4 regions of the Kitasatospora sp. NPDC098663 genome follow, and region 3 is predicted to be linked to each of the others. Evidence: riboswitches for the same ligand, from Rfam matches in the RefSeq annotation. Region 3 holds a riboswitch; each other region holds the start of a gene.

Region 1 (7,712 bases), on a different contig from region 3:
CGACCGTGCCGCCACGGGTCTTCTACCGACTCACCGGACTCGGGCTGTCCCTGGAAGCCGCGCTCGCGGGGCTGCGGACCTGGGCGGAAGAGCACATGGCCGAGATAGACCGCGCCAACGAAGCCGGCGACCAGGAGGTCGATGAGGGATAGGCAGGCCGGTTCCGCGCTCAGTACCGGTTGGCTCGGGTGCTCGATGCGGCCGGCGTCGCCACCCTGCCGCCACGCCCGACAAGGCGGCGGACCCTGCTCCCTGGACCACCCGGTCCGAGACCGGTCCCCGCACCAGGTGGATGGCGCGGGGACGGAGGGCGGGCAGAGGTTGGTGGGGCGGGCGGCTACCCGGCGGCGCGGATCAGCCGGCCGACTCCTGCTCGGCCTCCACCTGGGCGTTCCACTCGCGCTTGGCCGCCCGCCAGGCCTCGTCGCTCTGACCGGACCGCCAGTAGCCCGAGACCGACATCCGCTCGCGCGGGATGCCCCGCTCCAGGCGCAGCAGGCGCCGCAGTTCCTTCACGAAGCCGGCCTCGCCGTGCACGAACGCGGATGCCGTGCCGGCGGGGAATTCCAGCGCGCCCACCGCCTCGACCAGCGCCTCGCCCACCGGGCGGGCGCCGCGGTGCAGCCAGCTGATCTCGGCCCCGGCGGGCGAGACGATCTTCTGCTCCTCCGCGGCGTCCGCGACCTCGATGAAGGCGTGCACGACGGCATCGGCCGGCATCCGTTCCAGCGCCGCGGCGATCGCGGGCAGCGCGCTCTCGTCGCCCACCAGCAGGTGCCAGTCGGCGCTCGCGTCGGGGGCGTAGCCGCCACCGGGGCCCAGGAAGCGCACCGTCTCGCCGGGCTGCGCGCGGGCCGCCCACGGCCCGGCCAGGCCCTCGTCGCCGTGCACCACGAAGTCGATGGTCAGCTCGCGCAGGGCCGGGTCCCAGGCCCGCACGGTGTACGTCCGGGTGATCGGCCGCTGCTCGGGCGGGAACTCCTCGCGGATCCGCGCCATGTCGAAGGGCTCCGGGTAGCTCACGCCCTCGGGCGCGAAGAGCACCTTGACGTAGTGGTCGGTGAACTCGGTGGCGTCGAAGTCCTCCAACCCCGCACCGCCGAGGACCAGGCGCACCATGTGCGGTGTGATCCGCTCGGTGCGCAGCACCTGTGCTTCGCGGGCCTGCGGTGTCCGGCGGGTCGGTTGGTCTGCCATGGTGCCCCCCTGGGCTGTGTGGTCGCGCTTCTCGGTTAGGCTTGCCTAAGTTAGCACCCTTGAGGCGATGCTCGGCCCAGGGACGGCAGCCGATCCCCATTCCGCCCACGACCGGGTACGCCACAGCCCTGGCAGCCCTGGCGCGGGTCGCGGACGCGGCAAGGACCTGCGGATGCCGCCCTGACCGGTCTGCCGGCCGGCTTCGGCGACGTCTCGGCGGCCACCGCCACCAGCCCCACGACACTCTGATCACCAGGAGCGTGCCGACGGTGCCGGGCCGCGCGAAGCGGACATCGGCCTCCTGCCCACCGTTCAAGTGCCGGAGCGGCTGATGTCCCTGGTGCCACCTGCGGTCGGGGTGGAGGTCTGCCGGTGGCCGCCGGGCCGCGGTGCCCGCCGGGTGTCGAGGACGCTGTCGCGGGCGGCTGCGGCGATCGCCTGGGGGGTGATGCCGAACTCGGTGTACAGGCGCTGGTAGTCGGCGGACGCGCCGTAGTGCTCCAGGCTGACGATCCGTCCGGCGTCGCCCACCATCTCCCGCCAGCCCTGTCCGATGGCGGCCTCGACGCTCACCCGGGCCCGTACGTCCGGGGGCAGGACCTGGTCCTGGTAGTCCTGGGGCTGGGCGGCGAACCACTCCCGGCAGGGCATCGACACCACCCGCACCGCGAGTCCCCCGGCCGCCAGCAGGGTGCGGGCCTCCAGGGCGAGGTGCACCTCGGAGCCCGTCGCGATGAGGATGACGTCCGGCGTCGCGCCGCCCGGAGCCTCGGCCAGGACGTACCCGCCCCGAGCCGCTTCCCGTGCGGGGGCGAACTCGCCGCTGTCGCGGTCGAGGACAGGCAGGTTCTGGCGACTGAGGACCAGTCCGGCCGGGCGGTCGCGGTGTTCGAGGACGGTGCGCCAGCACGCGGTGGTTTCGTTGGCGTCGGCTGGGCGCACGACGTCCAGACCGGGGATGGCCCGCAGTGCGGCCAGGTGTTCGACGGGCTGGTGGGTGGGGCCGTCCTCGCCCAGGCCGATGGAGTCGTGGGTCCAGACGTACGTGACCGGCAGTCGCATCAGGGCGGCCAGCCGGACGGCGGGGCGCATGTAGTCGGAGAAGGTCAGGAACGTGCCGCCGTAGGGGCGGGTCAGGCCGTCCAGGGCGATGCCGTTGAGGATCGCGCCCATGGCGTGTTCACGGATGCCGAAGTGCAGGGTGCGCCCGTAGGGGCCGCCCTTCCAGTTCTTTGTCTGGCGGCCGGTCGGGACGAAGGACGGCTGGCCGACCATGGTGGTGTTGTTGCTGCCGGCCAGGTCGGCGGAGCCGCCCCACAGCTCGGGCAGGACCGGGGCCAGCGCGGTGAGGACCTCGCCCGAGGCGGCGCGGGTGGCCATGCCCTTGGCGTCGGGGGGAAAGGTCGGCAGGACGTCCGCCCAGCCGTCGGGCAGCCGCTGCTCCCGCAGTCGGTCCAGCAGGACGGCGCGCTCGGGGTTCGCCGTGCGCCAGGCCGCGAACCTCTCGTCCCACTCGGCGTGCACCTGCCGGCCGCGGTCGGCGGCCTCGCGTGTGCGGCCCAGGACGTCCTCCTCGACGATGAAGTGCTCTTCGGGGTCGAAGCCCAGCAGCCGCTTGGTGGCGGCGACCTCGTCCTCGCCCAGCGCGGATCCGTGGGCCTTGCCGCTGTCCTGCTTGGTCGGGGCGGGCCAGCCGATCACGGTGCGCAGCATGATCAGCGAAGGGCGGCCGGTCTCCTGCCGGGCGGCGCGGGTGGCCGCCAGGAGCGCGTCGACGTCCTCGACGTAGCGGCCGGTGCGCGTCCAGTCCACGGTCTGCACGTGCCAGCCGTAAGCGGCGTAGCGGGCCGGGACATCCTCGCTGAAGGAGATGTCGGTGTCGTCCTCGATGGAGATGTGGTTGGAGTCGTAGAAGACGATGAGGTCGCCGAGTTCCTGGTGCCCTGCCAGGGAGGCGGCCTCGCCGGTGACGCCCTCCATCAGGTCTCCGTCGGAGGCGATCACGTAGACGTGATGGTCGAAGGGGCTGGTGCCCGCTTCGGCGTCCGGGTCGAGGAGACCGCGTTCGCGGCGGGCGGCCATCGCCATGCCCACCGCGCTGGCCAGGCCCTGGCCCAGCGGGCCGGTGGTCATCTCCACGCCGGGGGTGTGCCGGTGTTCGGGGTGCCCGGGGGTGGCGGAGTCCCAGGTCCGGTAGGCCTGCAGGTCCGAGAGTTCCAGGCCGTAGCCGGCCAGGTAGAGCTGGATGTAGAGGGTCAGGCTGGAGTGGCCGCAGGAGAGCACGAAGCGGTCCCGTCCCAGCCACCGGTCGTCGCCGGGGTCGTGGCGCATGACGTTCTGGAACAGCAGGTACGCCAGTGGGGCCAGGCTCATCGCGGTGCCCGGATGGCCGTTGCCGACCTTCTGCACCGCGTCGGCGGCCAGCAGCCGCACGGTGTCCACCGCCCGCGCGTCGACCTCGTCCCACCCTGCCCGCCCTGCCACCGGATCCGCGAGGGATTCGTCGCGCCGCGCGGTAGCGTCGTTCTGGTCGTTCGCCATGCCGTTGCTCCTTCGTCTCGGCTTGTCGTCCATCGTTCCTGCGGCACTGGGCGGGCACGACCGCCGGGCCGTCGCCCGCGTGGTTGCTGGTGATGTACGAACTATGCCCAGGGGTGGCGCGCTGTCCGGCACGACACACCCTTTCGGTGAGCCGCTCCGCCTCGTCGCTTGCCCCCGAAGTGGGGGAACACACCCCTGACCACCCGTCGCAGGTCCGCGGGAGGGCGTGCGCGGGCCCCCCTTCGACGGCACGGTGCCTCCGCCGCCGAGCAGGGTCGGTGACGGCGTGCTCGATCCGCTCGACGCCGACGACCGGCCACGTCTCCGCCCGCACCTGAGACCCCTGGCCGGGCCCCGTGGCCGATCCCTCCCGCAACCCCGGGAACGGTCCAGACGATCATCCCTTGGGCTGGCCAGCACCGACCTGACCACGCCTGATACCTTTCCATCGCCGTGGTGTACGGGAAACCGGTCTGAGTCCGGTGCGGCCCTCGCCACTGTTGCCGCGGAGTTCCGCGGCCCTCGCTGACCGGCTTTTCCAGCGGTCAGGGCCACTGGGCGGGCTGGAAGAGCCGTCCGGGAAGGTCGGCCGCGGCGTGTCGATGCGGAAGCCAGGAGACCGGCCACGGCGCTACATGTTCCACGAGGGTTTTGGAGAACACGTGCCCAGCGGTCTGCCGCATCCGTTCCGTTCCATATGTTCCGTACGTCCCACAGGTCCGATACGTGTCGGCCGGACGGTCGCGGCCGTCCTGTTCGTCGGCATGCTCGGAGCCTGCACGGGCGCCCCCGCGCCCGCCACGTCCGGCGGGACGACCGGAACTGCCGCGCCGGTCAGCGTCGACAACTGCGGGACCACCGTCACGGTCGGCGCGCCGCCCGACCGGCTGGTGACGCTCAACCAGGGTGCCACCGAAGTGGCCCTGGCCCTCGGCCTGCAGTCCCGCATGGCCGGTACCGCCTACCTCGACGACTCCGTCCCGGAGAAGTGGAAGGCGGCCTACGACTCCGTCCCGGTGCTCTCCAAGGACTACCCGACGAAGGAGAAGCTCCTCGCGGCCCGTCCCGACTTCCTGTACGCCTCCTACTCCAGCGCGTTCACCGACAAGGTCGCGGGCACCCGGGAGGAACTGCGCGGCCAGGGCATCCCGTCGTACCTGTCCCCGTTCGGCTGCTCGGACAAGAGCCAGGTGGCGCCGACGACCTGGCAGGCGGTGTGGGGCGAACTGAACGACGTCGCCAAGGTCTTCGGTGTCACGGAGCGGGCCACCGCGATCCGGCAGCAGCAGGAGCAGCAGCTGGCCCAGTTGACGGCGACGGCCGCGGGCAAGGACCTGAAGGTCCTGTGGTTCGACTCGGACACCAAGGCGCCGTTCGTCGGCGCCGGCCACGGCGGACCTCAACTCGTGCTCGACGCCGTGGGCGCCCGCAACGTCTTCGCGGACCTGCCCGGTGGCTGGCAGAACGTGAGCTGGGAGAAGGTCGTCGCGGCGGACCCGGACGCCATCGTGCTCGCGGACGCCGGCTGGGACACGGCCCAGTCCAAGATCGACTACTTGGCGAACGACCCGGTGCTGAGCAAGCTCACCGCCGTGCAGCGCAAGGCCTTCGTGGTGGTGCCGTTCTCGGAGTCGACTCCCGGCGTGCTGCTCGCCGACGGCGCCGCCAAGGTGTCCGCGGGACTGGGCCAACTGCACCCGGGTTCATGACCACCGCGCCCCACCCCGTCGCGCGGCGCTCCGGTCAGGGCCGCGCGACGGCGGCCCTGGCCGTCGGTGCGGCCCTGCTCCTGGCCACCGTGCTCCTCGGCCTGGCCGTGGGCTCGCAACACGAACCGGTCCGGACGGTGATCGACGTCGTCCTGCGCCGTCTCGGGCTGGGCGACCCGAACGTCACGCTGCTGGACGACCAGATCGTCTGGCAGCTGCGGCTGCCCCGGGTCCTGGGAGCGGCCGCCACCGGCGCCGGCCTCGCGGTCTGCGGCGCGGTGCTGCAGACGCTGACCGGCAACGACCTGGCCGATCCCTTCCTGCTCGGGATCTCCGACGGAGCCGCCGCCGGCGCGGTCACCGTGATCGTCCTCGGCGTCGGCGTGTCCGGCGCCGTGGGCACCGGCGCGGTCGCGACGGCGGCCTTCGCCGGTGCCCTGCTCGCCGCCGTCGTCGTCCTGGCACTGGCCGGCGCCCGCACCCGATCGCTACCGACCACCCGGACCGTGCTCGCCGGCATCGCGGTGGGACAGATGTGCGGGGCCTACACCTCGTTCGTGGTGATGGTCCTCGGGGACCGCAACGCGGCGCGCGGTGTCATGGAGTGGACGCTGGGCTCGGTCGCCGGCGTGCGGTGGCCCACCGCCGTCTTCCTGACCGCGGTCGCGCTGGCCGGTGTCACGGTCCTGGCCTCCTCGGCCCGCGACCTGGACGCCTTCGCCTTCGGCGAGACCGCCGCCCGCTCCCTCGGCGTCCACGTCGAGCGCACCCGCTGGGTCCTCGTCGCCACCGCCGCCCTGGTGACCGCGTGCCTGGTCGCCCACACCGGCGTCATCGGGTTCCTCGGCCTGGTCGTACCGCATGTCGTCCGGCTCGTCTGCGGCCCGCGCCACGCCCTCCTGCTGCCCGTGTCGGCACTGGTGGGCGCGTCCCTCCTGGTGGGCAGCGACATCGTGGCGCGCTCGGTCCTCCCCGACCGGGAGATCCCCGTCGGCGTCATCACGGCCGGACTCGGAGCGCCCTTCTTCGCCTGGCTGCTGTGGCGCCAGGGGCGGGCCGACGGGAGGGGGCAGTGACGGTGACGCCCCCCGCCGAGCTGCGCGCGGAGGGACTTCGAGTGCGCATCGGCGGAGCCACCCTGCTGGACGCGGTCTCGCTCGCGTTCGCCCCCGGCCGGATCACCGGCCTGCTCGGGCCCAACGGCGCCGGGAAGACCACCTTGCTGCGCGCGGTCGCCGGACTGACCCGGCCGAGCGAGGGGCGCGTCCTCCTGGACGGAGAGGATCTCCACGCACTCACGGCCCGCCGACGAGCACGGCAGGTGGCCTTCATGGAGCAGCAGGCGGACACCCGGCTGTCGCTGCCGGTCCGTCAGGTCATCGAGCTCGGACGCACACCGCACCGCAGCCGCTGGCCCGTGCCGGCGAACTCCGCCACCGACGCCCACGAGCGGTCCGTGTTCGCCGATGCCGTTGCCGCGGCCGACGTCGGCCACCTGCTCGACCGGTCCTGGCCGACGCTGTCGGGTGGCGAGCGGCAGCGGGTCCAGCTCGCGCGGGCACTGGTGCAGGAGCCCGGCGTGCTCCTGCTCGACGAGCCCACCAACCACCTCGACCTGCGCCACCAACTCGGCTTCCTCGACACCGTACGCGGGCTGGGCGTCACCACGGTAGCCGCGCTGCACGACCTCGAACTCGCCGCCGCCTACTGCGACGAGGTCGCCGTCCTGCTCGACGGCCGGCTGGTCGCCCACGGGCCCAGCTCGGACGTGCTCACCTCGCCGACGATCGCGCACGTCTACGGCGTCGACGTCACCGTGGAACGACACCCCCGGCACGACAGACCGCACATCCGGTGGAACGGACTGCTCCCCGAAGGGACAACACCATGACCCTCCCCGTCCCGGGCGTGCTCGCCCGCCGCAGTGCCACGCTCCTGGTCGGCATGTCGATCGGGGAAGCCGTCCGTCGTGACGAACTCCTCCGGACAGCGGCGTCGCACCAGGCCTCGATCGCGTTCCTGCAGCAGGCAGACCCCTCCCTGTCGGCCGAGCTGACCAGGCTGGCCGACGCGGGCGCCGAGACCGTGGTCGTGATCGGCGTCCGCCTCGCGGCCTCCGGCCCGGCCCAGTCCTGGCTGCGGCGGATCGCGGCGCACTGGTGGCGCGAGCGCGCGGGCCACCGCCCCGAACTCCTCGTCGCGACCCGCCTCGCCGACGCACCGGACGCGGTCCCCGCGGTGGCCGCGGTGACGAAGGCCATCACC
Region 2 (7,712 bases), on a different contig from region 3:
TCGTCGGCGTGCAGTCCGGCCACGACCACCACGGGCAGTTTGATCCCGTCCACGCCGCTCACCAGCTGGCCTTGCGGACGCCGGGCAGGTGGCCGGCGTGGGCGTGGACGCGGAGGTTGACCCGGGAGAGGCCGAAGGCGCGCAGGTAGCCGCGGGGGCGGCCGTCGACGGCGTCGCGGTTGCGGATCCGGGTGGCGCTGGCGTCGCGGGGCTGGCGGGCGAGTTCGGCCTGGGCGGCGGCGCGTTCGGCGGGGGCCGTGCCGGGACTGGCGATGATCCGCTTGAGCTCGGCGCGGCGCTCGGCGTACCGGGCCACGACGGCACGGCGCTGCTCGTTCTTGGCGATCTTGCTCTGCTTGGCCATCAGGCCTTCCCCCCTCGGGCGCGGATGCGGGCGACGGCGGCCTCGATGCCGATCGTGTCGATGGTGCGGATGCCCTTGGCGCTGAGGGTGAGCCGGACGTACCGGCCCTCACCGGGCAGCCAGTAGCGCTTGTGCTGGATGTTGGGGTCGAAGCGGCGGCGGGTGCGGCGGTGCGAGTGCGAGATCGCGTTGCCGAATCCGGGCCGACGGCCGGTGAGTTGGCAGTGGGCGGACATGGGTGCTCCCTGGCGTCCGGGAATGGGCAGGACGGAGCTCACGTTACACCAGATGAAAATGACTTCCATTTCGGTGTACGGTTTCGCCCCGACCCCGAACACCCCGCCAACCCGGGAGGACACCCATGGCCCGTAACGAACTGCGCCCCGTCATCAAGCTCCGCTCCACCGTCGGCACCGGCTACACGTACGTGACCCGCAAGAACCGCCGCAACGACCCGGACCGGATGGTCCTGCGCAAGTACGACCCGGTCGCGCGCCGGCACGTCGACTTCCGCGAAGAGCGCTGAACCCCGCCCGCCCGACGACCGGCACCGACCCGCGGCGACGGAACGGCGCCTCCCCCGGGATCCCGGGGGAGGCGCCGTCGCCGCCCGCTGCCGTCGCCGGTCGCAGCCGTCGCTACTCGGCGGCCGCCCAGCGCTTCTCCACCCGGGCCAGCTTCCAGTAGGCGATCGCCGCGGCCCAGACCACCACGAACAGCCCGGCGATCGCGTAGCCGACGTTGTCCAGCGAGATGCCCGCGATCCAGCCGGTGACCGGGTCGGTCAGATCGAGCTTCTCGTGCAGCACGCCGACCAGTTCGATGGTGCCGATGACGAAGGCCACCGCGATCGACAGCCCGGTGATCGTCAGGTTGTAGTAGACCTTCCGGACCGGGTTGGCGAAGGCCCACTGGTACGCGAAGTTCATGAACGTCCCGTCCAGGGTGTCGAACAGGCTCATCCCGGCCGCGAACAGCAGCGGCAGGCAGACGATCGCGTACCAGGGCAGCCCGGCCGCCGCCCCCGACCCGGCCATCACCATCAGGGTGACCTCGGTCGCGGTGTCGAAGCCCAGCCCCAGCACCATGCCCACCGGGAACATCTGCCCGGGCCGGGTGATCGACCGGGTCGCCCGGTTCAGCACCCGGGCCATGAAGCCGCGCGAGTTGAGGTGCTCCTCCAGCTGCGCCTCGTCGTACGACCCGGCCCGCATCGCCCGGAACACCTTGAGTATGCCGAGCAGCGCGGCCAGGTTGAGCGCGCCGATCAGGTAGAGGAACGCGCCGGAGGCCGTCGTGCCGACCATCCCGAGCCACTTGTGGGTGGTCGAGTCGTCGTCCATCAGCGTGCTGGCCAGCTGCGCGCCGCCCGCCACCAGGGCGGCCATCAGCACCACCATCGAGGAGTGCCCGAGGGCGAACCAGAAGCCGACCGAGACCGGCCGCTTGCCGTCCGCCATCAGCTTGCGGGTGGTGTTGTCGATCACCGCGATGTGGTCGGCGTCGAAGGCGTGCCGCATGCCGAGGGTGTACGCGGTGATCCCCAGGCCCACCCCGAAGACCTGGGTGCCGACCGCGTAGTTGTGGGGCGCGACCAGGAAGACGAGCGTCCCGAAGGCCACCACGTGCATGGCCAGGATCACCCCCATCAGCCCGGCCGTGCGAACGGTGTCCTCGCGCTTCCAGCGGAACGTGGGCAGCGCGGACGGTGTCGCCGGAGCCTCGGCAGCCGCGGCGGTTTCGGGCAGGGTCATTCGGGTCACGCTCCAGCACCTCGTGGAAACACTTCGTGAGATGCCGTGGCCGGTCTCCTGGCTTACGGGGGTCCCGTACCCGCCTTCCCAGGTGCGCGAGGCTCCCAGTGGCGTCGTGGGTACGGACGTCTCTCCATCGTCGACGATCACGATGGCCCGATCACAGTGGCGAGGGCCGCTCCGGACTGGGATCCCTGAGGATCCGTCACCGGTCTTCCCGAGCACCACGGCGGGGAACACCGTAGGGGCCAGGACCCACCCTTGCAAGGCTGCGCACCTGCGCAGGTGTCCAGGATCACAGGCCCCCTGCTGCAACAATGTGCGCATGCATCTCGTACCGGCCGACCGCGCGGGCCACCGCACCATCGACGGACACCGGGTCTGCGAGGCCATCGCCGCGATCGGCGACCCCGCGCACGTCCGCACCTGGGCCGAGCGGTTCTCCCTGCTCGCCGACCCCGGGCGGCTCGCCCTCCTGCTCGCCCTCCACCGGGCCGGCCCGCTCGCCGTCTCCGACCTCGCCGTGGCCACCGGCATGCGCGACCCCGCCGTGTCCCAGGCCCTGCGGCTGCTCCGCACCGCGGGCGTGGTGACCGGGGACAAGGACGGGCGGGTCGTGCGCTACCGGCTCGTGGACGAGTCCCTGCGCCCCCTCCTCGACGCGTGCGCCGCCGCCGAACACCACGAGCCCGGCGCGGCCTTCGGCTGACCGGCCGGGCAGGGCCTGGTCAGGCCGCCTGGCAGGCGGGGCACCAGAAGAGGTTGCGCGCGGCGTGCTGTTCCGTCCGGACGTCGGTGCCGCAGACCAGACAGGGCATCGCGGCCCGCCGGTAGACGTACACCTCGCCGCCGTGGTCGTCGACGCGCGGCGGTCGGCCCATCGCCTCGGGGGTGTGCTCGGGCCGGACGGTGTCGATCCGGCCCGCGCCGACGCCCTCGTGCATCAGGGCGACCAGGTCGGCCCAGATCGCGTCCCACTCGCCCCGGGTGAGGTCACGGCCGGCGCGGTGCGGGTTGATCCCGTGGCGGAACAGCACCTCGGCCCGGTAGACGTTGCCCACCCCGGCCAGCACCTTCTGGTCCATCAGCAGCGCGGCGACGGTCGTCCGGCTGGCCGATATCCGGCGCCAGGCGGCCTGCGGGTCGGCGTCGGCCCGCAGCGGGTCGGGGCCCAGCCGGGCGGCGACGGCGGCCTTCTCCGCGCCGGTGACCAGCGCGCAGGTGTTGGGGCCGCGCAGGTCGGCGTAGCCGTCGTCGTTGGCCAGCCGCAGCCGGACCAGGCCGACCGGCTCGGGCGCGGGCCCGGTACCGAAGGCGAAGCCGCCGTAGAGGCCGAGGTGGACGTGCACCCAGCCGCCCTCCTCGAAGCCGAGGAACAGGTGCTTGCCGACGGCTTCGGCCGCGGTGAGCAGCTGCCCGTCGATGGCCTTGGCCTCGTCGGCGAACCGGCCCTGCGGGCTGGACACCTCGACCGGGCGGCCGCCGAAGGCCTTCCGGTTCTCGGCGGCGAGGCGGTGGATGATGTGGCCTTCCGGCACGGGCGTCAGCTCCCCCGGGGTGGTTCGATCAGGACCCGCCCATCATCGCAGTCGGCACCGACACCACCGGATCGTCGCGGGTCAGCGCACCGGCATGCCCATCAGCCGGGCCAGGATGACGCGGTCCAGCTCGGCGGCGGTGCCGGCCACGTCCAGGTACGAGTTGTCGATGATCGGCAGCCCGGAGTTGTACCAGCCGGCCATCCGGCCGTGGATCCGCGCCACCTCCTCGTCGCCGAGCCGCCGGGTGCCGCCGCGCCGGGCGTTGCGGTGCAGCACGGAGTCCAGGCTGGGCAGCAGCACGACCGGGATCATGCCGGGACCGATGTGCCGCTTCCAGCCGCCGAGGCCGATGGCCGGGCGGTCCGGGAAGACGGCGTCGTCGATGATGCAGGAGATGCCGTTGGCGAGGTAGTTGCGGCAGGCGAAGCCGCAGGTGCGGCGGGCCAGCCGGTACTGCGCCTCGGAGGCGTTGTTCCAGCCGGACTGCGGGTTGGCGAAGCCGGACTGCACCCACTCGCGGACGTCGTCCAGGCTGATGTGCGCGGTCGGGCTGGGCCGGCGCTCGGCCCAGTACCGGGCGACGGTGGTCTTGCCCGCCCCGGCCGGGCCGATCAGCAGGACGGCGATCGGGCTGGTGGGCGCGTGCCGCTGCGGCGGGTGGGCGGGGAGTTGCACGGGCGCGCCGGAGGGCAGCACGAAGTGCCCGGTGGCCCCGGCGGAGGCCGGTGCACTGGGCGCGGGTGCGACCGGAGCGGGCGCGGGAACAGGAGCCGGAGCGGGCGGCACCGGCGGCGGCGCGGCGGCCCCCGACGGCTGCGGCCCCGGCGGAGCGGCGGGACGCGGCGGGACGTGCCCACCCCCGGCGTACTGCGTCACGGTCACCTCCCGACACCTCTCAGCGGGGAGACTACACGGCGGCCCGGCGGCGGGCACAGTCCGCCGCCGGGCCGCTGACCAGGCGTCAGCGCGTGGTGAGTTGCTCGGCCAGGGCGCGCAGGGCCAGCTCGTACGAGCCGAGCCCGAATCCCGCGATCGTGCCGGAGGCCACCGCGGCGATCACCGAGGTGTGCCGGAAGGCCTCCCGGGCGTACGGGTTGGAGATGTGCACCTCGATCAGCGGCGCGGTGCGCTGCGAGGCGGCGTCCCGCATCGCGTACGAGTAGTGCGTGAACGCGCCCGGGTTGATCACCACGGGCACCTTGCCGTCGGCCGCCTCGTGCAGCCACTCCACCATCTGCTGCTCGGAGTTGGTCTCGTGCACCTCGACGTCGAAGCCGAACTCCTTGCCGAGCGCGGTGCAGCGCTCGACCAGCCCGGCGTAGGAGGTGGCGCCGTAGACGTCCGGCTCGCGGCTGCCGAGCCGCCCGAGGTTGGGGCCGTTGAGCACCATGACCCTGGTCACGCCGAGACCTCCGCGTAGGCGGCGACCAGCAGGGACGGGTCGGGGCCCTCCAGGACGGAGGTCTTGCCGAGGCCGTCCAGGACGATGAAGCGGATCAGGTCGCCGCGCGACTTCTTGTCGATCTTCATGGCGTCCAGCAGCTTCGGCCAGGCGTCCGCCTGGTAGCGCAGCGGCAGGCCGACGGAGGCCAGCACGGTGCGGTGCCGGTCGGCCGTCTCGTCGTCCAACCGGCCGGCCAGGCGGCCGAGTTCGGCGGCGAAGACCATGCCGATGGAGATCGCGGCGCCGTGCCGCCACTTGTAGCGCTCGTTGCGCTCGATGGCGTGGCCGAGGGTGTGGCCGTAGTTGAGGATCTCGCGCCGGCCGGACTCCTTGAGGTCCCCGGAGACCACGTCGGCCTTGACCTGGATGGCGCGGCGGATCAGCTCGACGGTGTGCGGGCCGTCCGGGGTCTTGGCGCCCTCCGGGTCGGCCTCGATCAGGTCGAGGATGGCCGGGTCCGCGATGAACCCGCACTTGATGACCTCGGCGAGGCCGGAGACGTAGTCGTGCTTGGGCACGGTCGCCAGGGTGTCGAGGTCGGCCAGCACGCCCACCGGCGGGTGGAAGGCGCCGACCATGTTCTTGCCCTCGGCGATGTTGATGCCGGTCTTGCCGCCGACGGCCGCGTCGACCATGCCGAGCAGCGTGGTGGGCATGGAGATCCAGCGGACGCCGCGCAGCCAGGTGGCGGCGACGAAGCCCGCCAGGTCGGTGGTGGCGCCGCCACCGAGGCCGACGACGACGTCGCTGCGGGTGAAGCCGGTCTGCCCGAGCACCGACCAGCAGTACGCGGCGACCTCGGCGCTCTTGGCGTCCTCGGCGTTGGGCACCTGGAGCGCGATCGCCTCGTAGCCCTCGCCGAGCAGGTCCTCGCGGATGGCGTCGGCGGTGGCGGCCAGCGCCTCGGGGTGGATGATCGCGACCCGCTTGGCCCCTCTCGTCCCCAGACTGGGGGGACTGATCAGCGCCGACAGCTCACCGAGCAGCTGGTGCCCGATCAGCACGTCGTACGGGTCGTGGCCGGCGCTGCCGCCGACGTGAATCCTGACGATGGGGTCAGTCATGGGGGGTCTTCAGCTCCAGTGCTTCCAGTACGGCGTCCGCGACCTGCTCGGGGGTGCGGCCGGCGGTGTCGACGACGGCGGTGGCCACCTCCAGGTAGAGGGGCCGGCGGGCCTCCATCAGCTCGCGCCAGCGGGCCCGCGGGTTGATGGCCAGCAGCGGGCGCGGGGCGTCCAGGCCGACCCGCTTGACCGCGTCCGCCAGCGGGACCTCCAGGAAGACGACCGGCAGCTCGCGCAGCAGGGCGCGGGTGGCCTCGGCCATCACCGCGCCGCCGCCGAGCGCCAGGACGCCGTCGTGCTCCGTGGCGCCCGTGCGCACGGCCCGGACCTCCAGCTCGCGGAAGTGCGGCTCGCCCTCGTCGACGAAGATCTCCGGGATGGGCTTGCCGGCCAGCGCCTCGATGTCGGCGTCGGTGTCCCGGAAGCCGACGCCCAGACGCTCGGCCAGGGCCCGCCCGACGGTGGACTTGCCACTGCCGGGCGGGCCGACCAGCACAACGACCGGAACGGTCATCGGATGATCAGGTTGTCGAGGTAGCCCTGCACGTTGCGGCGGGTCTCGGAGACGTGGTCACCGCCGAACTTCTCGTTCACCGCGTCGGCCAGCACCAGCGCGACCATCGCCTCGGCGACGATCCCGGCGGCCGGCACGGCGCAGACGTCCGAGCGCTGGTGGTGCGCCTTGGCCGGCTCACCGGTGCGCACGTCCAGGGTCTGCAGCGCCCGCGGCACGGTGGCGATCGGCTTCATGGCGGCACGCACCCGCAGCACCTCGCCGGTGGTCAGGCCGCCCTCGGTGCCGCCGGAGCGGCCGGAGGTGCGCTTGACGCCCTCGGGGGTCGGGACGATCTCGTCGTGCGCCTGCGAGCCGGGCACCCGGGCCAGCTCGAAGCCGTCGCCGACCTCGACGCCCTTGATCGCCTGGATGCCCATCAGCGCGGCGGCCAGCCGGGCGTCCAGCCGGCGGTCCCAGTGCACGTGCGAGCCCAGACCCACCGGCACGCCGTACGCGAGCACCTCGACCACGCCGCCGAGGGTGTCGCCGTCCTTGTGGGCCTGGTCGATCTCGGCGACCATCGCCTTCGACGCGTCGGCGTCCAGGCAGCGGACCGGGTCGGCGTCCAGCCGCGCCTCGTCCGAGGGCAGCGGCAGCACCCCGGCCGGGGCCTTGGCGGCGGCCAGCTCGACCACGTGGCTGACGATCTCGATCCCGCAGGTCTCCTTCAGGTACGCGCGGGCGACGGCACCGAGCGCGACCCGGGCGGCCGTCTCACGGGCGCTGGCGCGCTCCAGGATCGGACGGGCCTCGTCGATCGAGTACTTCTGCATGCCGGCCAGGTCGGCGTGGCCGGGCCGGGGGCGGGTGAGCGCCTCGTTGCGGGCCAGACCGGCCAGCACCTCGGGGTCGACCGGGTCGGCCGACATGACCTGCTCCCACTTCGGCCACTCGGTGTTACCGACCATGACCGCCACCGGGCTGCCCATGGTCTCGCCGTGCCGGACGCCGCCGAGGAACGTCACCTCGTCCTGCTCGAACTTCATCCG
Region 3 (7,712 bases):
CATGTGCTTGGCGTCGTCCCCGGCCCGGCGCTGCCGGTTGACGAACTGCGCGACGGCGGCGGCGGTGTCCGGGCCGACGCCGGTGTCGTCGTCCATGTGCAGCACCCAGACGTCGTCCTCGGCCTCGCCCTCCTCGATCCGCAGCTCGTGCGAGTAGTGGTTGGCGCGGGCCTTGAACTTGGTGCCGTTGGCCGTCTCGTAGGCCTTCGGCACGGTCACCACCCGGATCAGCGGGTTGCGGGCGGCCAGATCGTCGATCTTCTCGGCGGCCGCGCAGCCCTCCTCGGTGAGGACGTCCACCCGCATCCACGGGAAGTAGGCCGGCAGGTGCTCGACGTACGAGAGCACCGAACGCTCCAGCGCCGGATAGGTGTCGTGGCGGCCGATGGTCGGCACCAGCACGATCAGGAAGTCGTCCTCGACCGGCACGGCCGGCGTCATCCGGCTCACCTGGCGCAGCCGGCGGCGGACCATCAGCACGCCCTGGAAGCCGATCAGGACGCCGAACACCGGCATCCCCCACAGGATGGTGATCGTCCAACCGAGCGGGGTGGGGTTGGGCACGTAGGCCCAGACCGAGAAGGCGAAGATGACCGTGAAGGAGAAGTAGAACGGGAGGACCCGGGGCTTCCACGACATCTGTCGCTCGGCGAGCCGGGCGGCCTCGCGGGACGTGGTGAGCACCGTCCGTGCGGGGGCTGTCGATGGCATGGCGAAAGTCGCTCCTCGTCTGGTGTCGGGCCGATCCCGTGCGGGAGCCGGATCGTTCGTGGGCGGTCCAGGGCTTCGGAGGTTCAGGTCTGCGGCGGGCGGTCCACCGGCGGGTGGTCCGTCGGCGGGCGGTCGGCCGGGGACACGACCGGGCCGGGGGCGACCGGACCGGGCGTCACCGGCGGTGCGGCGGGCCACGGCTGCTGGGCGAGCGTCGACGGGTGCGGGGCCGGCTGGGCGGGCTGCTGCGCGTACGGCACCGGCTGCGACGGCTGGGCCGGCTGCGGCCAGGCAGCGGGCTGCGACTGCGGCTGCTGCGGGGCCGGGGGCTGCTGCGGCCACCCGGGCTGCGGCGGCTGCTGGAACGGCGGCTGCGCCGGCCAGGCGGCCTGCGGCTGCTGGGGCCAGGCGGGCTGGGGCTGGGGCTGGAACTGCTGCTGCTGGTACGGCTGCGGGCCCGGGGCCGGCTCGGCGGGGATCGTCTGCAGCAGCGACCAGTGCACCTGGCCGCCCGGCGCCGCGGCGGCTTCCGGCGCCCCCTGCTCCCGCCACTTCAGCCGGACCAGCAGCAGGATCAGCGCCGCGGTGACGACCACGCCGAGCGCGAAGGTCGCGAGCTTGAGCCCGCCCTCGGTGGTGCTGGTGAACCACTCCCGCTGCGGCTTGTCCAGGAGCGCGCCGGTCAGGCTGCGCACCCGGTTGTACCCCTCGACCAGTGCGACGCCGGCCGCCACCCCGAGCGCCCAGGTGCGCCCGCGCAGCAGCAGGATTCCCGAAAGCAGGTAGATCAGGCCGTAGTTGAGGCTGCCGGTCTCGGCGTCCACCGAGGTGCCGCCGTAGTAGAAGATGCCTTTGACGTAGGTCGCGAACCCGACCTGGCCGAAGCAGTTGTACGCCGCCCAAGCGAGCAGCAGCACGCCCCAGCCGACGGCGATGCCGCCGGCCGCGCGCATCGCACGCGCCTGTCCCATCCCGCACCCCCGCCCCGCCGGGCCCGTCCCGGCCTCAGCCCTCGGCTTCGCCGCCACAGGATGCCACACGGCACAACGGACACGGTATTCCGGCCGTTCAACGGAATTCGGCGGTATGGCGCACCTCACGGCGACCGGCTCGACGGACGTGCGGGGGCGGCTCGACGGACGTGCGGGGCGGCTCGGCGGACGTGCGGACCGGCTCAACGAACGTGCAGGCCGCCCCAGTCGACGTTCGCGCCGAACGGTCCGGCGCCACCGGTGAGCGCCAGCGGGCTGTGGTAGGTGGCGTTGACGTCGGCGCCGGAGTTGCGCGGCTGGTCCGGCGTCAGGTTGTCCGAGGTGAGCGACTGCCCCCAGACCGTCCAGATCGTCCAGGGCGTGCGCCGCAGCGTGTCCGGCTGGCGGGAGTTGACCGGGACGGCGAAGGACTCGGCCAGGATCCGCGGCTTGCCGTAGGCGGCGAGCCCGTCGTAGTACCGCTTGGTCCACACCTCGCCGGTGCCGATCGGGTGCGCGGGGCTGCCGCTGTAGTCGTCCACCCCGACCACGTCGACGTACTGCGAGCCCGGGTAGTAGTCCCACGGATCCGCGCCGGGGGCTCCGTCCCAGGACACCGGCGTCCAGACGAACAGCAGGTTGTGCAGGCCCCTGGTCTCCACCAGGTAGCGGTAGGTGATCCGCCACAGCGCCTGGTAGTCGGCCGGCTTCTGGCCCGACCACCAGAACCTGCGGGAGCAGTCCTGCACGTTCATCTCGTGGTACGGGCGCAGCAGCACCGGCACGTCGTGGGCGGCCAGGTACTCCAGGTGGTCGGCCAGGTAGGACAGATCGGTCATCAGCGCGCGGTACTCGGGGGTGTCGTGCGCGCTGTCGACGACCCGGCCGAACCAGCTCTTGTCCTTGGCGGCCGGGGAGTTCGAACAGAGCACCTGCTCGAAGGACTTGACGTCCGAACCGGGGTAGGGCTGGTGGAAGGACATGCCGACGATCCCGGCCGGTCCCCCGCCGTTGTCGGGCAGTTCGGTGGTGGTGCCGTCGCAGTTGTGCTGGACGCCGGCCGTGCCGTAGCTGCCGTCGTCGGCGCGCGGGTGGCCGGCCCAGACGGCGGAGAGCAGGTCGACGGCGTCGTCGGTGTACTGCCAGCCGGCCCGGCAGGTGGGCCAGCGGCCGGCCGAGTAGGAGCGCGGGTCGCCGACGCCCCAGCCGGTCTGGCCGTAGCCGGGGCCGAGGTCGGTCTCGACGAAGCCGGGCAGCTTGCCGGTGAGGTCGGCGGCCTTCTTGTAGTAGTAGCCGACCTGCTTGGTGCCGCGGTAGTCCCCGTACTCGGGGTTGTTGCGCTCGTTGTGCGCCTCGACGTGCTGGCCGATCACCGTCCCGCCGCTCTGCCCGGTGCGGGCCTGGCCCTCCAGGTCGGCGAGCAGCTGCTGGACGGCCCGGGCGTTCGGCGAGGCCTGCGGGTCCCGGGCGAGCAGGTCACGGCCGACCTCCGGCGGCAGGGTGCGGCCGGGGAGGCCGACCGTCACCGGGGCGCGGGCGGGCTGTTCGCCGTCGGCCCGGCCGTCGCGCTGCAACAGCGCCACGGCGCCCGCGGCGACCACGACCCCGGCCGCGGCCAGGACGGCGGGCTTGCCGCGCAGGGCTCTGGGCAGGGCCACGGACCGCTCCTCCGGTTGGTCGCCGGCACCGGCCCAGGCGGACACAACCGGAACACTCGTGCGAATGACTGCCCCGAGAGCCTGCCACACTCCCCCGGCCCCGGCGAGCGAACCCGCCGGGGCCGGGGTCTCACGGCGGATCAGCTGGCCGCGGCGGCCCCCGGCGCGGCCGCGGACGCGGCCTTGGCGCGCTGGAGCAGCTGGCCCTTCACGTGCTCGCCGAAGCCGGCGGCCGCCGCGGTGGCGGTGGCGTCGGCGGTGTCGCCGCCCTTCGCCGATCCCTCGACCGTGAAGTAGGCGTACCGGCCCAGGGTGTTGTGCGTGTTGGTGCAGCCCGGAGTGGCGCAGAAGGCCGGCGTGCCCGGCGCGACGGCGCCCTTGAGGTGGCCGGTGTAGCTCTTCATCGAGGTCTCGGCCTGGATCTTGTGGTCGAAGACCGCGACGCCGACGGTCACCGCGCTGTCGCCGGAGACGTAGGTCGCCCGGAGCACCTTCTGGCAGCCCTGGTCACCGAGGACCTTGCCGAGCCCGCCGGTCGTCGAGTTCCCGTCCCAGCAGGGCGAGTCCAGCGAGACGAAGGTCCGGTTCCAGGTGGCGCCGTTGACCGTCACCTGGAGCGCGGAGAACAGTGCCCCCGCGTCCTGCGGCGCCGGGTCGGTGGCGGCCTCCCAGATCGGCTTCGACGGGTCGTCCGGCGCACCGCCCGGGGTGCCGGACGGGTTCCCGCCCGGGGTTGCGGCGGCACTCGGCGCGGCACCCGATGCGGCGGAGGACGGCCGGTCGGAGGCCGAGGCGACCGGCCCGGCGACCGGCTTGTCGTCGCCGCTTTTCGTCAGCAGCACCGCCCCGCCCGCGATCAGGCCGCCGACCAGGACGACCCCGACCGCCACGCCGAGGGCCCGCAGCCGGCGGCGGCGCTTGCCGTCCGCCGCGTTGCGGTCCGCCAGCGCCTCCCAGTTCGGCTCGGCGCGCTGCGGCGCCTGGGGCTGCGGGTACGGCTGCGTCTGGGGGTACGGCTGGGTCTGGGGGTGCGGCTGGGGATGTGCCTGGGGATACGGCTGGGGGTTCGGCTGCCACTGCGGCGGCACCTGCTGCCCCGGCGGTCCCGGCTGCGCCACCGGCTGGGCCACCGGCTGCGCGGGCGACACCGGGGGCCCGTACGAGGCCGGCGGCGGCCCGAAGCCCCCGCTCGGCGGCAACACCGGACCGGGCACCACCGGCGGCTGCTGACCGTGCACGCCCCCCGGCCCGGTGGGAGGCGTTCCCTGCGGACCCTGCCCGGGTGCGCCTGTTCCGTCGCTCACGCGCCCCCTCGCTTCGCTCGATGATCGCTTCGCGAAACGCGCCCCTCGGCGCTTCGCTCGCTCATGCGCCCAGATCGTAGGGCATGCCCCCGGCAACCGGGCCGCCCGGTGACCGTTCCGTATCGAAACCAGGGCGCCGGGGCCCGGAATCAGGGCCCCGGAAGCCCGGATCCGAGGCGCCCCAAGGCCACGAGCCGCCCCCTCCCGGCACCCCCGGTTATCGCTCCGACACACCGCGCCGTACTACATGTGGGGTCGCATCAGAGAGACACCACTAGATGTATGCTCAATCCTGCTGTCGATGCAGGGGAACCCGGTGCGAATCCGGGACTGCCCCGCAGCGGTGAGCGGGCGGCTCCAGCAGCCGCCCCGCGAGTCCGAGTACCTGCCGACGGTGTGCGCACCGGCCCTCCCGCAGAGGCCGCGCCAGCACGAGAACCACCTTCCGGGCCTCGCGGGCGGGCCGGGGACGCCACTGTCGCGCGACGCTTCCTGCGTACGTGCCGTGCTCCCCTGCCCCGAACGGCCCGGTACCCCCCGAGCACCACCGCCGATCGCCGCCAGGAGAGAGCGCCTTGACCACCGCTGCCTCAGCCACCCTGCCCGCCCAGGGCACCGGCCCCGCCCCCACCGACCCGACGGTCTCCGACCCCGGTGGCGCGCTCCTTCGGCTGCTCACCGACCGCAGCGTCGATCTCCCCCAGGTGGACCCCGGCCATGTCGCCGCCGCCGCGCTGCGCGGCCGCCACGCCGGCTCGGACTTCGCCGAGCTGCGCGGGCTGGCCGTGGACGCCGCCGCGTCGATGATCGCCGAGGACCCCCAGTACTCGAAGCTGGCCGCCCGGCTGCTCGCCCTGGAGATCGTCGACGAGGCGAACAGCCAGGGCTCGCGCTCCTTCGCCGCCTCGATCGCCGTCGGCCACGACGAGGGTCTGATCGGCGACACCACCGCCGCCTTCGTCGCCAAGCACGCCGCCGCCCTGGACGCGCTGATCGACGCGCACGGCGACGACCGCTTCGAGTACTTCGGCCTGCGCACCGTGCAGTCCCGCTACCTGCTGCGCCACCCGATCACCCGCAAGGTCATCGAGACCCCGCAGCACTTCCTGCTCCGCGTCGCCTGCGGCCTGGCGGTCGGCGACAGCGAGCAGTCCGTGCGCGAGGTCGCCGAGCTGTACGGCCTGATGAGCCGGCTGGAGTACCTGACCTCCTCGCCGACCCTGTTCAACTCCGGCACCCGGCACCCGCAGATGTCGAGCTGCTACCTGCTCGACTCCCCGCTGGACAACCTGGACTCGATCTACAACCGCTACGCGCAGATCGCCCGGCTGTCCAAGCACGCCGGCGGCATCGGCCTGTCCTACTCGCGCATCCGCTCGCGCGGCAGCCTGATCCGCGGCACCAACGGCAAGTCCAACGGCATCGTCCCGTTCCTGCGCACCCTCGACTCCTCGGTCGCCGCCGTCAACCAGGGCGGCCGCCGCAAGGGCGCGGCCTGCGTCTACCTGGAGACCTGGCACGCCGACATCGAGGAGTTCCTGGAGCTCCGCGACAACACCGGCGAAGAGGCGCGGCGCACCCACAACCTCAACCTGGCGCACTGGATCCCGGACGAGTTCATGCGCCGGGTCAACGCCAACGAGGACTGGTCGCTGTTCTCCCCCGCCGACGTTCCCGAGCTCGTCGACCTGTGGGGCTCCGACTTCGACGAGGCCTACCGCAAGGCCGAGCTGGCCGGCAAGGCCGTGCGCACCATCCCCGCGCAGACCCTGTACGCCCGGATGATGCGCACCCTCGCGCAGACCGGCAACGGCTGGATGACCTTCAAGGACGCCTCCAACCGCGCCGCCAACCAGACCGCGCTGCCCGGCCGCACGGTGCACTCCTCGAACCTGTGCACCGAGATCCTGGAGGTCACGGACGACTCCGAGACCGCCGTCTGCAACCTCGGCTCGGTCAACCTCGGCGCCCACGTCGCCCCCGGGGCCTCCGTCGACGACCTGCTCGGCGCCATGGACTGGGAGCGCCTCGACGCCACCGTCCGCACCGCCGTGACGTTCCTCGACCGCGTGGTGGACATCAACTTCTACCCGACCACCGAGGCCGGCACCTCCAACTCCCGCTGGCGCCCGGTCGGCCTCGGCGTGATGGGCCTCCAGGACGTCTTCTTCAAGCTGCGGATCGACTTCGACTCCGCCGAGGCCGCGCGGCTGTCCACCCTCATCGCCGAGCGCATCATGCTCACCGCGTACGAGCGCTCCGCCGACCTGGCCGAGCAGCTGGGCCGCCACGAGGCCTACGGCGAGACCCGCGCCGCCCGCGGCGAGCTGCACATCGACCACTTCCCGACGGCCGCCCCGCAGTGGGCCGACCGCTGGACCGCGCTGCGCGCCCGCATCGCCGAGACCGGCCTGCGCAACTCGCTGCTGCTGGCCATCGCGCCGACCGCGACCATCGCGTCCATCGCCGGCGTCTACGAGTGCATCGAGCCGCAGGTCTCCAACCTGTTCAAGCGCGAGACGCTGTCCGGCGAGTTCCTCCAGGTCAACCCGTACCTGGTGCGCGAGCTCAAGGAGCTCGGCGTCTGGGACCAGCAGACCCGCGACGCCCTGCGCGAGGCCAACGGCTCCGTCCAGGAGCTGGGCTGGCTGCCCGCCGAGGTCCGCTCGCTCTACCGCACCGCCTGGGAGCTGCCCCAGCGCGCGCTGATCGACCTGGCCGCGGCCCGCATGCCGTACCTCGACCAGAGCCAGTCGCTGAACCTGTTCATGGCGGCGCCGACCATCGGCAAGCTCAGCTCGATGTACTCCTACGCGTGGAAGGTCGGTCTCAAGACCACCTACTACCTGCGCTCGCGCCCGGCGACCCGGATCGCCCAGGCCGCCTCCGGCACCGCCCGCGCCGCCGCGCCCGCGCCCGTGCCGGTGAACTCCCCGACCCTCACCCCGGAGGAGGAGGCCGCGCTGGCCTGCTCCCTGGAGAACCCCGAGTCCTGCGAGGCCTGCCAGTGAGCACCCCCGACCGCGAGAAGATGCTGCTCGACCCCGGCTTCGAGCTGACCCTGCGCC
Region 4 (7,712 bases), on a different contig from region 3:
GCTGACCGCGATCATCGAGATGCCCAGGATCATGTTGTTGCAGATCTTCGCGGCCTGCCCCGCGCCGGGGGATCCGCAGTGCACGACCTTGCGGCCCATCGCCTCCAGTACGGGTCGGGCCGCCTCGAAGTCCGGCTCGGCGGCTCCGACCATGAAGGTGAGGCTCGCGGCCGTGGCACCGACCACCCCGCCGGAGACCGGCGCGTCCACCGCCCGGTGCCCGGCGTTCACGGCCAGGGCGTGCGCCGCCCGGGCGTCCGCGACGTCGATCGTGGAGCAGTCGACGAAGAGCGTTCCCGGGCGGGCGGCGGGCAGCAGGTCGGCGTAGGCGGCCAGTACGTGCCGGCCGGCCGGCAGCATGCTGATGACGACGTCGGCCTCCCGCACCGCCTCGGTCGCGGACGGCGCCGGACGGACGCCGCCCTGCTCCGCCCGCCGCAGCGCCTCCGGCGCCAGGTCGTAGCCGGTCACGGTGTGTCCGGCCGTGGCGAGGTTGGCGGCCATCGGGCCGCCCATGTTGCCGAGTCCGATGAATCCGATGACTCCGTTGACTCCGTTGAATCCGTTGCGGTGGGTCACCAGCGCTCCAGGGGTGTGGTGGGGGCCAGGCCGAGTTCCCGGTCGCCGAGCGGGGCGAAGTAGCGGGCCACCGCGGCGGGCCCGACGGCGCTCAGCGTCGACGGGTTCCATCGCGGGGAACGGTCCTTGTCGATGACCTGGGCGCGGATCCCCTCGGCCAGGTCCGGTGTGGAGAGCGCCGCGCAGGAGGTCCGGTACTCCTGGTCGAGCACCGCCTCCAGCGGACCGAGGGTGCGGGCCCGGCGCAGCGCCGCCAGGGTGGCCTTCACGGCGGCGGGCGAGTTGGCGGCGATCCGGTCCGCGGCCTTCTTGGCCTCCGGTTCGCCGCTGTCCCGCAGGCGGTCGAGGATCTCCTCCACGGTGTCGGCCCCGTAGCAGTGGTCGATCCAGGCCCGCCGGCCGTCCAGCACGCCGGCCGGTGCGGGCCCGACGTTGCGTTCGAGGGCGTCGTGCACGGGGAGTTCGGCCAGGTCGTCCAGCAGCGCGGGCAGCCGCTCGGCCGGGACGAAGTGGTCGGCGAGGCCGCACAGCAGCGCGTCACCGGCCTCGACGGAACCTGCGGTCAGGGCCAGGTGGGTGCCCGACTCGCCGGGTGCGAGGGCGAGCAGGTAGGTGCCGCCGACGTCGGGGACGAAGCCGATGCCGGCCTCGGGCATGGCGACGCGCGTGGTCTCGGTGACGATCCGGACGCTGCCGTGGGCGGAGACCCCGACCCCGCCGCCCATCACGATGCCGCTCATGAGCGCGACGTAGGGCTTGGGGTAGCGGGCGATGCGGGCGTTGAGGCGGTACTCGTCGCGCCAGAACTCCTCGACGGCGCCCGGGTCCGCGCCGGTGGCGGCGCGGTGGATGGCGACGATGTCGCCGCCGGCGCAGAAGGCCCGCTCACCGGCGCCGGTGATGACCACGGTCGCGACCCGCTCGTCCTCCTCCCACGCGTCCAGCGCTTCGGAGATCCTGCGCACCATGCCGTGGGTGAGGGCGTTCAGGGCCGCGGGGCGGTTGAGGACGATCAGGCCCGCCCGGCCCTCGCGGTGGACCAGGACCTCGTCGAGGTCGGTCCCGGCCATCACGCGGCCCCGATCAGGCCGCGGGCGACGATGACGCGCATGATCTCGTTGGTTCCTTCCAGGATCTGGTGCACCCGCAGGTCGCGGACGATCTTCTCGATGCCGTACTCGGCCAGGTAGCCGTAGCCGCCGTGCAGTTGGAGCGCCTGGTTGGCGACCTCGAAGCCGGTGTCGGTGGCGTGCCGCTTGGCCATCGCGCACAGCTCCGGGGCCCTCGGGTCCCCCCGGTCAAGCGCCGAGGCGGCCCGCCAGAGCAGCGATCTGGCCGCCTCCAGCTCCGTGGCCATGTCGGCGAGCCGGAACTGCAGCGCCTGGGCGTGCAGCAGCCGGGCGCCGAACGCCTCGCGGTCCGCCAGGTAGCCGGTGGCCCGTTCCAGGGCGTCCTGCGCTCCGCCGAGGGAGCAGGCGGCGATGCCGAGCCGGCCTCCGTTCAGCCCGTTCATGGCGATCCGGAAGCCCTCGCCCTCGGCTCCGAGGAGGCGGTCGGCCGGGAGCCGGACGCCGTCCAGGAGCACCTGGCGGGTGGGCTGGGCGTTCCAGCCCATCTTCTTCTCGTCGGGACCGAACGAGACGCCGGCGTCCTCGCGTTCGACGACGAACGCGGACACCCCGCCGGCCCCCGGCCCGCCGGTGCGGGCCATCACCAGGTAGATCCGGGAGACGCCGGCACCCGAGATGAACTGCTTGACGCCGTCGAGGACCCAGTGGTCCCCGTCCCGGCGGGCCCGGGTGGTCAGTGCCGCCGCGTCCGAGCCCGCGCCGGGCTCGGTGAGGCAGTAGCTGGCGGGGGTCGCCATGGCGCTGAGACCCGGCAGCCACCGGGCGCGCTGGGCGTCGTCGCCGTAGCGGTCGATCATCCAGGCGACCATGTTGTGGATGGACAGGTAGGCGGCGATGGACGGGCAGCCGGTGGCCAGCGCCTCGAACACGAGCACGCCGTCGGCGCGGGTGAGTCCGGAGCCGCCGGACTCCTCGCGGACGTAGACGCCGGCCAGGCCGACGTCCGCCGCCTTGCGCAGCACGTCCACCGGGAAGTGCTTGGCCTGGTCCCACGCGACCGCGTTCGGCGCCAGGTGTTCGCGGGCGAAGGCCCGGGTGGTCGCCGCGATGGCGAGCTGGTCCTCTGTGAGGTCGTGCACGACGCCCTCAGCCCATCGTCGGGATGGTGAAGCTCGCGCCCTCCTTGACCCCGGAGGGCCAGCGCGAGGTGACGGTGCGGGTGCGGGTGTAGAAGCGGATCGAGTCCGGCCCGTGCTGGTTGAGGTCGCCGAACCCGGAGCGCTTCCAGCCGCCGAAGGTGTGGTACGCGACCGGCACGGGGATCGGCACGTTGACGCCGACCATGCCGGTGTTCACCCGGCGGGCGAAGTCCCGTGCCGTGTCGCCGTCCCGGGTGTAGATGGCCACGCCGTTGCCGAACTCGTGCTCGCTGGGCAGGCGCAGCGCCTCCTCGTAGTCGGCGGCGCGGAGCACGGTCAGGACGGGGCCGAAGATCTCCTCCCGGTAGATCCGCATGTCGGGAGTCACCCGGTCGAACAGCGAGGCGCCGAGGAAGTAGCCGCCCTCGTGCCCCTCCAGCCGGAAGTCGCGCCCGTCGACCACGAGTTCGGCGCCCTCCTCGACCCCGAGGTCGAGGTAGCCGCGGACTCGCTCCAGCGCGTCGGCGCCGACCAGCGGGCCGAAGTCCGCCGCCGGGTCGTCCGAGCGCCCGACCTTCAGCGCGGCGATCCGCTCGACCAGTTTGGCCACCAGGGCGTCGGCGGTCTCCTCCCCCACCGGGACGGCCACCGAGATCGCCATGCAGCGCTCGCCGGCCGAGCCGTAGCCGGCGCCGATCAGGGCGTCCGCGGCCTGGTCGAGGTCGGCGTCCGGCATCACGATCAGGTGGTTCTTGGCGCCGCCGAAGCACTGCGCCCGCTTCCCGTGCGCGGCGGCGGTGGCGTAGACGTACTGGGCGATCGGCGTGGAGCCGACGAACCCGACCGCCTGCACCCGCGGGTCCTCCAGCAGGGTGTCCACGGCCTCCTTGCCGCCGTTGACCACGTTCAGCACGCCCGGCGGCAGCCCGGCCTCCAGGAACAGCTCGGCCAGGCGCAGCGGCACCGAGGGGTCGCGCTCCGAGGGCTTGAGGACGAAGGCGTTGCCGCAGGCGAGGGCGGGTGCGGCCTTCCAGAGCGGGATCATCGCCGGGAAGTTGAACGGCGTGATGCCCGCGACCACGCCGAGCGGCTGGCGCATCGAGTACACGTCGATGCCGGTGCCCGCGTTGTCGCTGAACTCGCCCTTCAGCAGGTGCGGGATGCCGGCGGCGAACTCGACGACCTCCAGGCCGCGCTGGATGTCCCCGTGGGCGTCGGCCACGGTCTTGCCGTGCTCGGCGGACAGCAGCCGGGCCAGTTCCTCCTTCTCCTGCTCGACGAGCTGGAGGAAGCGCAGCAGGACGCGGGCCCGCCGCTGCGGGTTCCAGGCCGCCCACGCGGGCTGGGCCTGCGCGGCGTCGGCGATCACCGCCTCGACCTCGGCCCGGCTCGCCAGCGGCACCCGGGCCTGCACCCGGCCGGTGTTGGGGTCGTACACGTCGCCGAAGCGACCGGAGGTGCCGGCGGTGGGCTTGCCGGCGACGAAGTGGGTCAGTTCTCGGACCATCGGGTTCCTTCTCTCGACAGGGGTGGGGAGAGGAGGAGGATCGGAGGCCGCCGCGGGTCGGCGGGCACACGGTGGTGCGCCCCGCGGCACGGGCGTGCGGCGGCGGAACGGAACGTCAGGGCGTGGACGCCCCGGCGGCCGTGGGCACGGGACAACCAGGAGCGGCAGTGGAGCGGGAGCAGCCCGGGGTCATGCGTGTCGTCTCCATCCTCGTGGAAAACACGGAACACCCGCGGCCGGTATCCTGACTCCCGGATCACCGCACGCCCCCAGGCCTTCCCGGCTGGCTGCCAGTGGCCTTCGTCTGCGAGGACGAACTCCCCGGTCACAGTGGCGGGACCGTGCCGGACTCACACCGGCTTCCCTGACACCGCGGACCTGCCATCGACCATATAGTTGGACGTCCTAGTAAGTCCAGAGGCCCGCACGCGCGTTGCGCCACCGGCTTTCCACCGCGCCGAGCGACACGCGACCGGACGGGGTCCGCGATCAGGCGCCCGGCAGCGCGGGGCCACGAGCCCGTAAAGTTAGCTGAGGCACACCTAAGCAACACAGGCCGAGCCCATCCTCGCCATACCGGCGCGGGTGGGCCTCGACTGCCGACCGCTGTCGGCGCCGGGGGTGTGTCTGCCGGGAGTGTCGGGACAGGGAGAACGATGTGAGGGACGGTCGGGACGCCAGGCGTCCGCACGGGGAGCTGGTCGCGGACGTGCTGGCGGTGTTGTGGGCGGCCGGCGAGCCGCTGACCGCCCAGCAGGTCAAGGCGGCGCTGGACCACGGGCTGGCCCGCACCACCGTGGCGACGATCCTCACCCGCCTGCACGAGAAGGGGACCCTGGTCCGCAGCCGCCCCGCGCGGTCCTTCGCCTACGCCCCGGTGGAGGACGCCGCCGGGCTGGCGGCCGGGCGCATGCGCCGGGAGTTGGAGAAGGAACCCCAGCGGGACCTCGTGCTGAAGCGGTTCGTCTCCTCCCTGTCCGAGGACGACGAGGACGTCCTGCGCCGTCTGCTCCTCGATGCCGAGACCGAGGCCGAGGCCCAGACCGATGCCGCTGCCGAGGCCGCGACCGCGACCGCGACCGCGACCGCGACCGCGACGGACTCCGGCAGGCCCGAGCCCGAGGACGACGCATGGGCCTGATCCTGGTGGTCGTCGCCCTGGCCCTGCTGCTCCCCTGGGCCGCGGCGCCCGCCGCCCGCCGCCTGGCTCCGCTGCTCCCCCCGCGCGAGGCCTCGCTCGCACTCACGGGCGCGGCCGCCCTGCTGGCGGGCGGCACCGTCGCGGCACTCGTCGGGCTGTTCCACGTCCCGTTCCTGGCAGGACTGGAGCACCTGCCGCTGTCCGACGTCGTCACCCGGTGGCCCGCCGTGGTACCGGTGTCCTGCGCCGCCGGGGCCGCGCTGGCCGTCCAGGCGGTACGGCTGACGCTGCGGTGGCGCGGGCACCGCGTGCTCCTCGCCCGCGCCTGGGGCCTGACCGCCGATGCCACGAGCGACGGCGACCTGCTCGTGGTCGCGGGCAAGGAGCCCGAGGCCTTCGCCCTGCCCGGCCACCGGGGGCGCCCCGGCCGCGTCGTCGTCTCGACCGGCATGCTGAGCGCGCTGGGCCCGGCGGAGCGCGCGGTGCTCCTCGCCCACGAGCGCGCCCACCTGCGCGGGCGCCACCACCTGCTGTCCGTCGCCGCCGACCTCGCCGCCGCCGTACACCCGGCGCTGGCCCGGCTGCGGGCCGACCTCGACTACCACCTGGAGCGCTGGGCCGACGAGCGGGCCGCCGCCGCGGTCGCCGACCGGCGCACCGCCGCGACCGCCATCGCCCGGGCGGCCCTGGCCGGATCGCCGGCCGCCCACCGGGGCGCCGGGCCCCTGCTGTCCGTGAACACCGGCCCCGTGCCCCAGCGCGTCCAGGCCCTCCTGGGCCCCGAACCCGCCCGCCCGACCGGCCGCAGGGCGCACGCCGCCGTCGCCCTGGTCGCCGCCGTCACGGTCGCGGCCCTGCTCGGCCTGGCCCTGGCCTACGGGCTGCACGAGTACGTCGAGTACGCGGCCCGGACCTTGAGGGCTCACGGCACGGTCTGACGACATCGATGTAGACCAACCGTGCGGGTCCGGGTATCGTGAGGCTCGGCTTACCCGCGCGGGCCTTGGCGCAGCCGCCCGCCGGCGATTCGGAGGCCGTGTCCACCCCGGCCTCCGGGCTCGGCACCCCCGCGCGGTGCCGCCACCACGGCCCCGACCCGAGAACACGGCGGCCACCGGACGATGGGACCTGGTGTGTACGACGGGAGGACGGGCTCGACGAGCCCCTTCGAACAGACCGTCTACCTCCTGTCGACGGCCGGCCGGGCGGTCGACCGGCTGCTCGCCGACCGGCTCGACGCGAGGGGACTGGGCCCGGCCCACCAGGCGCTGCTGTCCACCCTCTCCCGGCTGGGGCCGCACGGGCGCCGTGACCTCGCCGAGCACGCCGCCGCACCCGAGACCGACTCCGCCCGGGCACTGGACGACCTCCTGTCGGCAGGCCTGGTGCACTCCATGGTCGTCCAGATCGGCGGGCGGCAGGAGGTGCTGACGATCACCCCGGCCGGGCAGGCCGCGCTGGACGTGCTGCACGACGACGCGTCCGCCGTACAGGGCGACCTGCTCGCCTCGTTGACGAAGGGCCAGCGCACCGAACTCAACTCCCTGCTGCGGCGGGTGTGCACGGCGGCTGCCCGCGGCGCGGGGCGCCGCACACCCTCGCGGCCGGGCCCCGAGCGGGAGCTCATCGGCGGACAGCGCCGACGGTGGGTCGCCGAGTAGGGGTCAGCGGATGCCCGCGGGGTGCTGCGCCGTGAGCGGTGCGGGGTGGGGGCCCGCGAGAGGCAGGACGTGGTCGGCGCGGCCGGTGACGAGGGGGAGGTCGTGGCTGACGAGGACCACCGCCAGGCCCCGGCTGGTGCGCAGGTCGTCGAGGAGTTCCATGAGCGCGGCGGCGGTGTCGGTGTCGAGGGCGGAGGTGACCTCGTCGCAGAGCAGGACGTCGGGTTCGGCGGCCAGGGCGCGGGCGAGGGAGACGCGCTGGCGTTGGCCCCCGGAGAGTTCGTGGGGGTGGCGGGTCGCGTGGTGCGGGGGCAGGCCGACGGCGGTGAGCAGGTCGGCGACGCGCTCCTCGCACCGGGCGGCGGGAAGGCCGAAGTGCAGCTTCAGCGGCCGGGTGAGGGTGGCACCGACGGTGTGGGCCGGGTTGAGGGCGCCGAGGGGGTTCTGGGGGACGAGCTGGATGCGGCGGCGCTGGTCGCGGCTGCGGCGCCGGTAGGACGGGGCCAGGTGCTCGCCGTGGAGGATGACGCTGCCGGACTCGGGCCGGTGAAGGCCGGCCAGGGTGCGGAGCAGCGTGGTCTTGCCGCATCCGGACGGGCCGGTGATCCCGGTCAG

The links. A riboswitch is a leader RNA that binds a small molecule or an ion and turns the genes downstream of it on or off. The one in region 3 is predicted to bind cobalamin.
Region 1: another riboswitch for cobalamin. It lies ahead of ACIQVZ_RS20175 (ABC transporter substrate-binding protein); the one in region 3 lies ahead of ACIQVZ_RS24175 (ribonucleoside-diphosphate reductase subunit alpha).
Region 2: another riboswitch for cobalamin. It lies ahead of ACIQVZ_RS09045 (HoxN/HupN/NixA family nickel/cobalt transporter); the one in region 3 lies ahead of ACIQVZ_RS24175 (ribonucleoside-diphosphate reductase subunit alpha).
Region 4: another riboswitch for cobalamin. It lies ahead of ACIQVZ_RS07580 (CoA-acylating methylmalonate-semialdehyde dehydrogenase); the one in region 3 lies ahead of ACIQVZ_RS24175 (ribonucleoside-diphosphate reductase subunit alpha).

Annotation. Positions count from the first base shown of each region.
Region 1 is NZ_JBIWAP010000017.1:88,801-96,512, reverse strand. It holds gene ACIQVZ_RS20190 (helix-turn-helix domain-containing protein) at 1-152, shown strand, start outside; gene ACIQVZ_RS20185 (siderophore-interacting protein) at 355-1,197, opposite strand; gene tkt (transketolase) at 1,510-3,738, opposite strand; cobalamin riboswitch at 4,176-4,381, shown strand; gene ACIQVZ_RS20175 (ABC transporter substrate-binding protein) at 4,503-5,447, shown strand; gene ACIQVZ_RS20170 (iron chelate uptake ABC transporter family permease subunit) at 5,444-6,523, shown strand; gene ACIQVZ_RS20165 (ABC transporter ATP-binding protein) at 6,520-7,338, shown strand; gene ACIQVZ_RS20160 ((2Fe-2S) ferredoxin domain-containing protein) at 7,335-7,712, shown strand, end outside.
Region 2 is NZ_JBIWAP010000006.1:209,111-216,822, reverse strand. It holds gene ACIQVZ_RS09065 (CobW family GTP-binding protein) at 1-53, opposite strand, end outside; gene rpsN (30S ribosomal protein S14) at 59-364, opposite strand; gene rpmB (50S ribosomal protein L28) at 364-600, opposite strand; gene rpmG (50S ribosomal protein L33) at 726-890, shown strand; gene ACIQVZ_RS09045 (HoxN/HupN/NixA family nickel/cobalt transporter) at 1,003-2,118, opposite strand; cobalamin riboswitch at 2,148-2,362, opposite strand; gene ACIQVZ_RS09040 (ArsR/SmtB family transcription factor) at 2,444-2,827, shown strand; gene ACIQVZ_RS09035 (DNA-formamidopyrimidine glycosylase family protein) at 2,847-3,656, opposite strand; gene ACIQVZ_RS09030 (AAA family ATPase) at 3,738-4,541, opposite strand; gene aroQ (type II 3-dehydroquinate dehydratase) at 4,621-5,049, opposite strand; gene aroB (3-dehydroquinate synthase) at 5,058-6,167, opposite strand; gene ACIQVZ_RS09015 (shikimate kinase) at 6,160-6,681, opposite strand; gene aroC (chorismate synthase) at 6,678-7,712, opposite strand, start outside.
Region 3 is NZ_JBIWAP010000023.1:11,952-19,663, forward strand. It holds gene ACIQVZ_RS24155 (glycosyltransferase family 2 protein) at 1-711, opposite strand, end outside; gene ACIQVZ_RS24160 (hypothetical protein) at 795-1,682, opposite strand; gene ACIQVZ_RS24165 (glycoside hydrolase family 26 protein) at 1,886-3,340, opposite strand; gene ACIQVZ_RS24170 (hypothetical protein) at 3,481-4,488, opposite strand; cobalamin riboswitch at 4,910-5,052, shown strand; gene ACIQVZ_RS24175 (ribonucleoside-diphosphate reductase subunit alpha) at 5,244-7,655, shown strand; gene ACIQVZ_RS24180 (ribonucleotide-diphosphate reductase subunit beta) at 7,676-7,712, shown strand, end outside.
Region 4 is NZ_JBIWAP010000005.1:190,899-198,610, forward strand. It holds gene mmsB (3-hydroxyisobutyrate dehydrogenase) at 1-579, opposite strand, end outside; gene ACIQVZ_RS07570 (enoyl-CoA hydratase/isomerase family protein) at 576-1,649, opposite strand; gene ACIQVZ_RS07575 (acyl-CoA dehydrogenase family protein) at 1,649-2,788, opposite strand; gene ACIQVZ_RS07580 (CoA-acylating methylmalonate-semialdehyde dehydrogenase) at 2,796-4,295, opposite strand; cobalamin riboswitch at 4,512-4,703, opposite strand; gene ACIQVZ_RS07585 (BlaI/MecI/CopY family transcriptional regulator) at 4,954-5,436, shown strand; gene ACIQVZ_RS07590 (M48 family metalloprotease) at 5,427-6,374, shown strand; gene ACIQVZ_RS07595 (MarR family winged helix-turn-helix transcriptional regulator) at 6,570-7,097, shown strand; gene ACIQVZ_RS07600 (ABC transporter ATP-binding protein) at 7,101-7,712, opposite strand, start outside.